One region of the Streptomyces sp. NBC_01717 genome, then DNA from elsewhere that is predicted to be linked to it. Evidence: predicted binding sites of a transcription regulator. Region 1 holds the regulator's gene; each other region holds the start of a gene.
What was found. Region 1 encodes HrcA, which represses chaperone genes, less so after heat shock. Its sites were predicted from a motif close to TTNGCACTCNGNNNNNCNGAGTGCNAA; they were not measured.

Region 1 (3,274 bases):
CCGGCGGGCGGTGCGTTGCAGAGGGCGGTGACGCGACGGACGGCGCTCAGCGGCCGTTGAACGCGTCCTTGAGCCGGGAGAACAACCCCTGCTGTCCCGGCTGGAACTGACCGGTGGGCCGCTCCTCGCCGCGCAGCTTCGCCAGCTCACGCAGCAGTCGCTCCTGCTCCGGGTCCAGCTTCGACGGGGTCATCACCTCGACGTGCACGATCAGATCGCCGCGCCCGCCACCGCGCAGGTGGGTGATGCCGCGGCCGTGCAGCGGGACCGACTGACCGGACTGGGTGCCCGGCCGGATGTCGACCTCCTCCAGGCCGTCGAGCGTCTCCAACGGCACCTTGGTGCCGAGCGCGCCCGCCGTCATGGGGATCGTGACAGTGCAGTGCAGATCGTCGCCGCGGCGCTGGAACACCGCGTGCGGCAGCTCGTGGATCTCGACGTACAGGTCGCCGGCCGGGCCGCCGCCGGGGCCGACCTCGCCCTCGCCCGCAAGCTGGATGCGGGTGCCGTTGTCGACACCGGCGGGGATCTTCACGGTGAGCGTGCGCCGCGAACGGATGCGACCGTCACCGGCGCACTCCGGGCACGGGGTCGGCACGACCGTACCGAAGCCCTGGCACTGCGGGCAGGGCCGCGAGGTCATGACCTGGCCGAGGAACGACCGGGTGACCTGCGAGACCTCACCGCGACCGCGGCACATGTCACAGGTCTGGGCGGAGGTGCCGGGTGCGGCGCCCTCGCCGCTGCAGGTCGTACAGACGACAGCCGTGTCGACCTGGATGTCCTTGGTGGTGCCGAACGCGGCCTCGCCGAGATCGATCTCCAGCCGGATCATCGCGTCCTGGCCGCGCCGGGTGCGCGAACGGGGTCCGCGCTGCGACGCCGTACCGAAGAACGCGTCCATGATGTCGGAGAAGTTGCCGAAGCCACCCTGTCCGAATCCGCCCGCGCCACCGCCGCCGGAGGCGGACAGCGGGTCACCGCCGAGGTCGTAGACCTGCTTCTTCTGCGGGTCCGACAACACCTCGTAGGCGGCGTTGATCTCCTTGAACCGCTCCTGCGTCTTCGGATCGGGATTGACATCCGGATGCAGCTCGCGTGCGAGCCGCCGGAAGGCCTTCTTGATCTCGTCCTGAGATGCGTCGCGGCGCACGCCGAGTACGGCGTAGTAGTCCGTGGCCACTTACGACTCCGCCAGGATCTGTCCGACGTAACGTGCCACTGCGCGTACCGCTCCCATCGTTCCGGGGTAGTCCATGCGGGTCGGTCCGACCACGCCGAGTTTGGCGACTGCCTCGTCGCCCGAACCGTAGCCGACCGCGACGACGGACGTGGAGTTGAGCCCCTCGTGGGCGTTCTCGTGCCCGATACGTACGGTCATGCCCGAGTCCTTGGCCTCGCCGAGCAGCTTCAGCAGCACGACCTGCTCCTCCAACGCCTCCAGCACCGGCCGGATCATCAGGGGGAAGTCGTGCCCGAAGCGGGTGAGGTTGGAGGTGCCGCCGATCATCAGCCGCTCCTCCGTCTCCTCGACGAGGGTTTCGAGCAGGATCGAGAGCACGGTGGACACGGTTCCCCGGTCCTCGCTCTCGAAGGATTCCGGCAGATCCTGCACCAGTTGCGGGACGTCCGCGAAACGGCGTCCGACGACCCGGCTGTTGAGCCGGGCCCGCAGATCGGCGAGAGAAGTCTCACCGAACGGCGCGGGGCAGTCGATCATGCGCTGCTCGACCCGGCCGGTGTCCGTGATCAGCACGAGCATCAGCCGGGCGGGCGCCAGCGACAGCAGCTCCACATGCCGCACCGTCGACCGGGTCAGCGAGGGGTACTGCACGACGGCGACCTGCCGGGTCAGCTGCGCGAGCAGCCGTACGGTGCGGCCCACGACGTCGTCGAGGTCGACCGCGCCGTCGAGGAAGTTCTGAATGGCCCTGCGCTCAGGCGACGACAGGGGCTTGACCCCCGCGAGCTTGTCGACGAAGAGCCGGTAGCCCTTGTCCGTCGGGATGCGCCCCGCGCTGGTGTGGGGCTGGGCGATGAAGCCCTCGTCCTCCAGCACTGCCATGTCGTTGCGGACCGTGGCCGGGGAGACCCCCAGTTTGTGCCGCTCGGTGAGCGCCTTGGAACCGACGGGCTCCTCGGTGCCGACATAGTCCTGGACGATGGCGCGCAGCACTTCGAGTCTGCGTTCGCTGAGCATGGCGCACACCTCCAGCTGTGTCACTCGGTGGATCCCGGTCGTTTCCGTCGTTCCTCGAAGAGCCCTGGCACTCGATGCGTACGAGTGCCAGTAATCCCCCGCCAGTGTACGGCGGCCGGGTAGGGCCCTAGCAAGGGCGACCGGCCACGCTACCCCGAGACTGCGCAGGTCGTTGCCGATAGCGTCGCCGCATGGACGCCTCTTGGGAAGAGTTCGGCTGGGAGCGACTCGGCAACGGTGTGGGCCGACGACGGCTTCCCGGGTGGGACGCGACGGTCGCACTGGTGGTCGGAACGGACGGGGCGCTGCTCTTCGACACCGGATCGACGCTGCGCGAAGGCGCGGAGATCCGGGCCCAGGTCGAGGCACTGATCGGCCGGAGGGTGACGCATATCGCACTCAGCCACCCCCACTTCGACCATGTGCTCGGCACCGCGGCCTTCTCCGGGGCCGAGGTGTACGGGGCGGTCGGAGTGACGGATCTCCTGGCCCGCGGAGCGGACGAGCTGCGCGCCGACGCCGTGCGCCACGGGGTGCCCGAGGGGGACGCGGCGCAGTCGGCCGATGTGCTGGTGGCGCCGCACCACCAGGTGCACGACGAGTGGACCCTCGACCTGGGCGGTGGCCACCAGGTGCTGCTGGCGAACGTGGGCCCCGGCCACAGCGGCCACGATCTCGCGGTCCTGGTGCCCGGCTCCCCCGCCGTCGTGCTCTGCGGCGACCTGGTCGAGGAGTCCGGCGAACCGCAGGCGGGCCCGGACGCGATCCCGTCGCGCTGGCCCGCCGCGCTCGACCGGCTGCTGGCGCTGGGCGGCGAGGACGCGGTGTACGTGCCGGGGCACGGTGCGCTCGTGGACGCCTCGTTCGTACGTGCGCAACGTGACCAACTGTCCACTGCCTTCGGCGTGTCGTGACCCGTTCACGTCCTATCGTCGTCCGATGCGCAGCTACCACCCGGATCTGACCCCACCGTGGAAGAAGTCCGCCCCCGTCCCCGAGGTCCCCGCCGAGCCCGATCTGGTCGTGGAGGAGGTCTCCAGCGGCTTCTGCGGCGCCGTGATCCGCTGCGAGAAG
Region 2 (3,274 bases), 2.2 Mb from region 1:
TGGCGCGGTACGAGCCGGCCGTGAAGCCCTCGCCGAACCAGAGCACCGCCTCCTTCACATCGCCACCGTCCGAGATCCACTCGGCCTCCGCCTGCGCCGGGACCGCCTCGTGCGGGATACCGGGGGCGATCTTCAGCGCGGCGCGGGGGGCCTTCAGCGCGGCGCCGGTCGCCCAGGAGAGCGGCGGGGAGTACGCCTCCGGGTCGAAGATCCTGCCGCGTCCGCCGCGCCGGGCCGGGTCGACGAAGACGGCGTCGTACGCGGCGGTGTCGATCTCGGTGACATCGGCGCACCGCACCTCGATCAGGGCGTCCAGCCCGAGCGCGGCGGCGTTGGCGCGAGCCACCTCGGCGGTCAGCGGGTCGCGGTCCACGGCGAGGACGGAGATGCCCCCGCGGGCGAGCGCGATGGCGTCACCACCGATCCCGCAGCAGAGATCGGCGACGCTGCGCACGCCGGCTGCGGCGAACCGGCCGGCCCGGTAGGTGGCTACCGACGTACGGGTCGCCTGCTCGACACCGTTCGGCGTGAAGAACATCCGGTACGCGTCCTCGGCACCGAACTTCGCCACCGCCCGCTGCCGCAGCCGTGCCTGCCCCAGCGCCGCCGAAACCAGTGCTGCCGGGTGGCTGCGGCGCAGCCGGGTCGCGGTGGCGAGCTCCTGGGCGGGGTCGTAGGACCGCAGCTCGGTCAGGAGCGCCGTGCCCTCCGGGGCGCGCAGTGCCGTGAAGGCGGCGAGCGGGTCGGTGAGCGGGTCGGCGGCACCGGACGGGGCGCTCGGGTTGCTCGGGTCGCGCGGGTCTGTCGGGCCGGTCGGGGCGAAGGCGTTCACCGGCCCATTGTGAGCCAGCCGGGGGACCGCTCGGGGCCCGGCGGCGGTGTCGGGCCGAGTGATCGTTCGGCTGCTGTCAGTATCCAAGATCATGTGGTCTTACGACAAAAGGAAGAATTTGCCATGACGGGGCGGAGGCCTGGATGCGAGGTTCCCCGCGCGGTCATGAAGACCACCACGGACAAGGGGTACGCAGTGGTGCGGGCCGGAGGACCACGTATGAGCCGGGCGCGGCGGCTGCTCGCCGGACTGCTGGCGGCCGGTTTCCTCCTGGCCGCCACCGCGGGGTGCGCGCAGTCGGTCGACCCGATCGAACGACTGGGCCGGAAGGCCGCGCAGAAGGTGCAGGGCCCGCACCGGGCACCGGTGGCGAAGCCCGGGGGGACGTCGGAGTCGGGGCCGAAGGCGGGCGCGCGGGGTGAGCTCGGGGCGCCCGGGTCGTGGGCCGGCACCGTCTGCGGGCGGCGGGACCGGTCGCAGGAGTCCGCGGACTCCCGGCCGTCGCCACCGCTGAAGCAGCGGCACCGGTCGCAGGGCCGGCCGGAGTCGTACGGCGCCGTGGACCCCGGCGCCGGGTGCGAGCGGCAGTAGCCGCGTGCCCGTGGACCTCGCGGGCCTGTGAACTTCACCCCGCGGGCCTCGCCCAGGGCGCATGTTCCTGGACCTCGCCCGGGGGACCTTCGCCTGGGCTGTCACGCCACGACCGCACGTAATTGGCACTCCGCTTGACCGAGTGCTAATCGCGGTCATAGTCTCGGCTCTGGCACTCCCCACTGGAGAGTGCCAGCAGTACTGCGCGACTGGCAGGTCCGGCACCCGCGACGACGGATCCACCTGGTCGCCACCCCAGACAGTTAACCCCGCAGTTAACCCCGAGATCTCCGAAGGGGGAGGCCGGATCGTGACGACCACCAGCTCCAAGGTTGCCATCAAGCCGCTTGAGGACCGCATTGTGGTCCAGCCGCTCGACGCCGAGCAGACCACGGCCTCTGGCCTGGTCATCCCGGACACCGCCAAGGAGAAGCCCCAGGAGGGCGTCGTCCTGGCCGTGGGCCCGGGTCGCTTCGAGAACGGCGAGCGTCTTCCGCTCGACGTCAACACCGGTGACATCGTGCTCTACAGCAAGTACGGCGGCACCGAGGTGAAGTACAACGGCGAGGAGTACCTCGTCCTCTCGGCTCGCGACGTGCTCGCGATCGTCGAGAAGTAATTCACCCACGTTTGCTTCTGTTCTGCGCCCCTGGCCCCCTGCGAAATAACTAGCCGGTGGTCGGGGGCGCAGTTCGTTTGAGAGGACAGCTCAGCTCCCATGGCGAAGATTCTGAAGTTCGACGAGGACGCCCGTCGCGCCCTTGAGCGTGGCGTCAACAAGCTTGCCGACACGGTGAAGGTGACGATCGGTCCCAAGGGCCGCAACGTCGTCATCGACAAGAAGTTCGGCGCTCCCACCATCACCAACGACGGTGTCACCATCGCGCGCGAGGTCGAGCTCGACGACCCGTACGAGAACCTCGGTGCCCAGCTGGTGAAGGAGGTGGCGACCAAGACCAACGACGTAGCGGGTGACGGCACCACCACCGCCACCGTGCTCGCCCAGGCGCTCGTCCGCGAGGGCCTGCGCAACGTTGCCGCGGGTGCGTCCCCGGCCGCCCTGAAGAAGGGCATCGACGCCGCGGTCAAGGCCGTGTCCGAGGAGCTCCTCGCGACCGCCCGACCGATCGACGACAAGTCCGACATCGCCGCCGTGGCCGCGCTCTCCGCGCAGGACTCGCAGGTCGGCGAGCTCATCGCGGACGCGATGGACAAGGTCGGCAAGGACGGTGTCATCACCGTCGAGGAGTCCAACACCTTCGGTCTGGACCTCGAGTTCACCGAGGGCATGGCCTTCGACAAGGGTTACCTGTCCCCGTACATGGTGACCGACCAGGAGCGTATGGAGGCCGTCCTCGACGACCCGTACATCCTGATCCACCAGGGCAAGATCGGCTCGATCCAGGAGCTGCTCCCGCTGCTGGAGAAGGTCATCCAGGCCGGTGGCTCCAAGCCGCTGCTGATCATCGCCGAGGACGTCGAGGGCGAGGCCCTGTCGACCCTGGTCGTCAACAAGATCCGTGGCACCTTCAACGCCGTCGCGGTGAAGGCCCCGGGCTTCGGTGACCGCCGCAAGGCCATGCTCGGTGACATCGCCACCCTCACGGGTGCGACCGTCATCGCCGAGGAGGTCGGCCTCAAGCTCGACCAGGCCGGTCTGGACGTGCTGGGTACGGCGCGCCGCGTGACCGTCTCCAAGGACGACACGACCATCGTGGACGGCGGCGGCGAGCCCGGCGACGTCAAGGGCCGGGTCAACCAGATCAAGGCCGAGATCGACTCCACGGACTCCGACTGGGACCGCGAGAAGCTCCAGGAGCGCCTCGCGAAGCTGGCCGGCGGCGTGTGCGT
Region 3 (3,274 bases), 1.9 Mb from region 1:
CGCCAGCTTGACGGCGTTGGCGCCGGTCGCCTCGTCACCCGAGAGCTCCAGCTTCTCGAAGACGGCGGAGGCCTGCAGCAGCGCCACGCCACCACCGGCGACGATGCCCTCCTCGACGGCCGCCTTCGCGTTGCGAACGGCGTCCTCGATGCGGTGCTTGCGCTCCTTGAGCTCGACCTCGGTGGCGGCACCGGCCTTGATGACGGCCACGCCGCCGGCCAGCTTCGCCAGGCGCTCCTGGAGCTTCTCGCGGTCGTAGTCCGAGTCGGAGTTCTCGATCTCGGCACGGATCTGGTTGACGCGACCCTGAACCTGGTCGCTGTCACCGGCACCGTCGACGATCGTGGTCTCGTCCTTGGTGATGACGACCTTGCGGGCGCGGCCCAGCAGGTCCAGGCCGGCGTTCTCGAGCTTGAGACCGACCTCCTCGGAGATGACCGTGCCACCGGTGAGGATGGCGATGTCGCCGAGCATGGCCTTGCGGCGGTCACCGAAGCCCGGGGCCTTGACGGCAACGGACTTGAAGGTGCCACGGATCTTGTTGACGACCAGGGTCGACAGAGCCTCGCCCTCGACGTCCTCGGCGATGATCAGCAGTGCCTTGCCGGACTGCATGACCTTCTCCAGCAGCGGAAGGAGGTCCTTCACGTTGCTGACCTTGGAGTTGACGATCAGGATGTACGGGTCGTCGAGGGACGACTCCATGCGCTCCATGTCGGTGGCGAAGTACGCCGAGATGTAGCCCTTGTCGAAGCGCATACCCTCGGTGAGCTCCAGCTCCAGACCGAAGGTCTGGGACTCCTCGACGGTGATGACGCCTTCCTTGCCGACCTTGTCCATCGCCTCGGCGATGAGCTCGCCGATCTGGGTGTCGGCGGCGGAGATGGAGGCCGTCGAAGCGATCTGCTCCTTGGTCTCCACGTCCTTGGCCTGCTCCAGCAGAGCGGCGGAGACGGCCTCGACGGCCTTCTCGATGCCCCGCTTGAGGGCCATCGGGTTTGCACCCGCGGCTACGTTGCGAAGGCCCTCACGGACGAGCGCCTGGGCGAGAACGGTGGCGGTGGTCGTACCGTCGCCGGCGACGTCGTCCGTCTTCTTGGCGACTTCCTTGACCAGCTCTGCGCCGATCTTCTCGTACGGGTCCTCGAGCTCGATCTCCTTGGCGATGGAAACACCATCGTTGGTGATCGTGGGCGCGCCCCACTTCTTCTCGAGGACGACGTTGCGGCCCTTGGGGCCAAGGGTGACCTTGACGGCGTCGGCGAGCTGGTTCATCCCGCGCTCGAGACCGCGCCGTGCCTCCTCGTCGAACGCGATGATCTTGGCCATGTGAAGTGGTCCTCCCGGACAGGGGTGGATTTCTCCGGACCGAGTGGCGCCCGCGACGGACGGCCTGCCTGCCCGGTGGTTCCTTGCCCCACCGGACCTGCGGGCCTCACCGGCCCGGTCCAAGTTCTGTCACTCTCACCTGGAGAGTGCTAACGCCAATGATTAGCACTCGACCCCCACGAGTGCAAGCGCCCCCGGCGGTTGTGGACAAGGCGTGGACGGGGCGACGGTCCGTGGAATGAGGAATGTCGTGGGGAGGCCACGCGGGTGATGGCCGACGCGACGCGTGAAGGGCCCGTCCCCCTGGGGGTACGGGCCCTTCATGCGTGAGTGGTGTCGTTGGCCGACCGCGCCGAGCTCAGCCGACGGCGAGCTTGACCATGTCCGCCTGCGGCCCCTTCTGGCCCTGCGAGATCTCGAATTCAACTCGCTGACCCTCTTCGAGGGTGCGGTACCCGTCCATCTGGATCGCGCTGTAGTGGACGAAAACATCCGCACCACCGTCGACCGCGATGAAGCCGTACCCCTTCTCCGCGTTGAACCACTTGACGGTGCCCTGAGCCATGCCTAACTCCCCTATTACTGGCCCTTGCACAGGACCGCACTTCGCGGGCCCGGGTCAGAACTCACCCTCCGACAGGAGAGGGTGCGTGCGCCGGAACGCGTCGACCGCGGCCGAATGTATCTGCCCAACTGCCCTCTGCAACAGGTCAATCGGACGAGAATTCTGGGCAGCACCGAACGCCCGAATATGCGGAATTTATGCGATTCCAGGGCAACTCGGGCCGGGCAAAGGCCACTTATGGCGCAAGGGGTTCGAGCACTTTGGCTGCATCTTGTCGCGGGCGGGCGCATTCTCATATGCGGTCGGCACGGGCAGCGGAGGGGACTTCCCAACTGTACCCCGCTTAACCATGCAGAATTGCCCCCTCCGCTTACCTCGCAGAGGGGGCAATTCCGGTGACACTGTGAAGTCGGCCGCGGGGCCTACGGGGAGTCCGTGCCGGGGCGACGGAGGGTCAGCAGCCGCCCGCGACGGCGGGGATGATCGAGACGCCGGCGCCGTCCGGGGTGGCCGCCTCCAGGCCGCCCTCGAAGCGCACGTCGTCGTCGTTGACGTACACGTTCACGAACCGGCGCAGCTTGCCCTGGTCGTCCAGGACGCGCGCGGCGATGCCCGGGTGGTTCTGCTCCAGCGACTCGATCACCTGGGAGAGGGTCGCGCCCTCGGCCGGGACCTCGGCCTGACCGCCCGTGTAGGTGCGCAGGATGGTGGGGATACGGACCTTGACGCTCATGTGGGTGCCTTCCTTACGTCTCGGGTGGACGTCTCGGGTGGACGTCCCGGTGGTCGGGTCAGCTGCGGGCCAGGCCGGCGGCGCGGAACGCGTCGAGGCTGGGCCGGATGGTCGCCGTCGGGCCGGTGGTCGGGGCGACCGCGTCCAGCGTCTTCAGACCGTCACCGGTGTTGAGGACGACGGTGGTGAGCGTCGGGTCCAGCAGGCCGGCCTCGATCAGCTTCTTCGTCACGCCGACCGTCACCCCGCCGGCCGTCTCCGCGAAGATGCCCTCGGTGCGCGCCAGCAGCTTGATCGCGTCGACGACCTGCTCGTCGTCGACGTCCTCGACGGCACCGCCGGTCCGGCGGGCGATGTCCAGGACGTAGGGGCCGTCCGCCGGGTTGCCGATCGCCAGCGACTTGGCGATCGTGTTCGGCTTCTGGGGGCGTACGACGTCGTGACCGGCCTTGAAGGCGGTGGAGACCGGGGAGCAGCCCTCGGCCTGGGCGCCGAAGATCTTGTACGGCTTGTCCTCGACGAGACCGAGCTTGATCAGCTCCTGCAGACCCTTGTCGATCTTCGTGAGCTGCGAGCCGGACGCGATCGGGATGACGAGCTGGTCGGGCAGCCGCCAGCCGAGCTGCTCGCAGATCTCGTACGCGAGC

Region 2: a site for HrcA is predicted at 1,546-1,572, ahead of groES (co-chaperone GroES). Genes of this name have one in related genera too.
Region 3: a site for HrcA is predicted at 1,492-1,518, ahead of groL (chaperonin GroEL). Genes of this name have one in related genera too.

Annotation. Positions count from the first base shown of each region.
Region 1 is NZ_CP109178.1:6,241,806-6,245,079, reverse strand. It holds gene dnaJ (molecular chaperone DnaJ) at 47-1,183, opposite strand; gene hrcA (heat-inducible transcriptional repressor HrcA) at 1,184-2,200, opposite strand; gene OHB49_RS28125 (MBL fold metallo-hydrolase) at 2,392-3,114, shown strand; gene OHB49_RS28120 (DUF3097 domain-containing protein) at 3,140-3,274, shown strand, end outside.
Region 2 is NZ_CP109178.1:4,012,802-4,016,075, reverse strand. It holds gene OHB49_RS17985 (THUMP-like domain-containing protein) at 1-925, opposite strand, end outside; gene OHB49_RS17980 (hypothetical protein) at 998-1,423, shown strand; gene groES (co-chaperone GroES) at 1,734-2,042, shown strand; gene groL (chaperonin GroEL) at 2,142-3,274, shown strand, end outside.
Region 3 is NZ_CP109178.1:4,356,892-4,360,165, forward strand. It holds gene groL (chaperonin GroEL) at 1-1,329, opposite strand, end outside; gene OHB49_RS19685 (cold-shock protein) at 1,688-1,894, opposite strand; gene OHB49_RS19690 (MoaD/ThiS family protein) at 2,349-2,627, opposite strand; gene thrC (threonine synthase) at 2,686-3,274, opposite strand, start outside.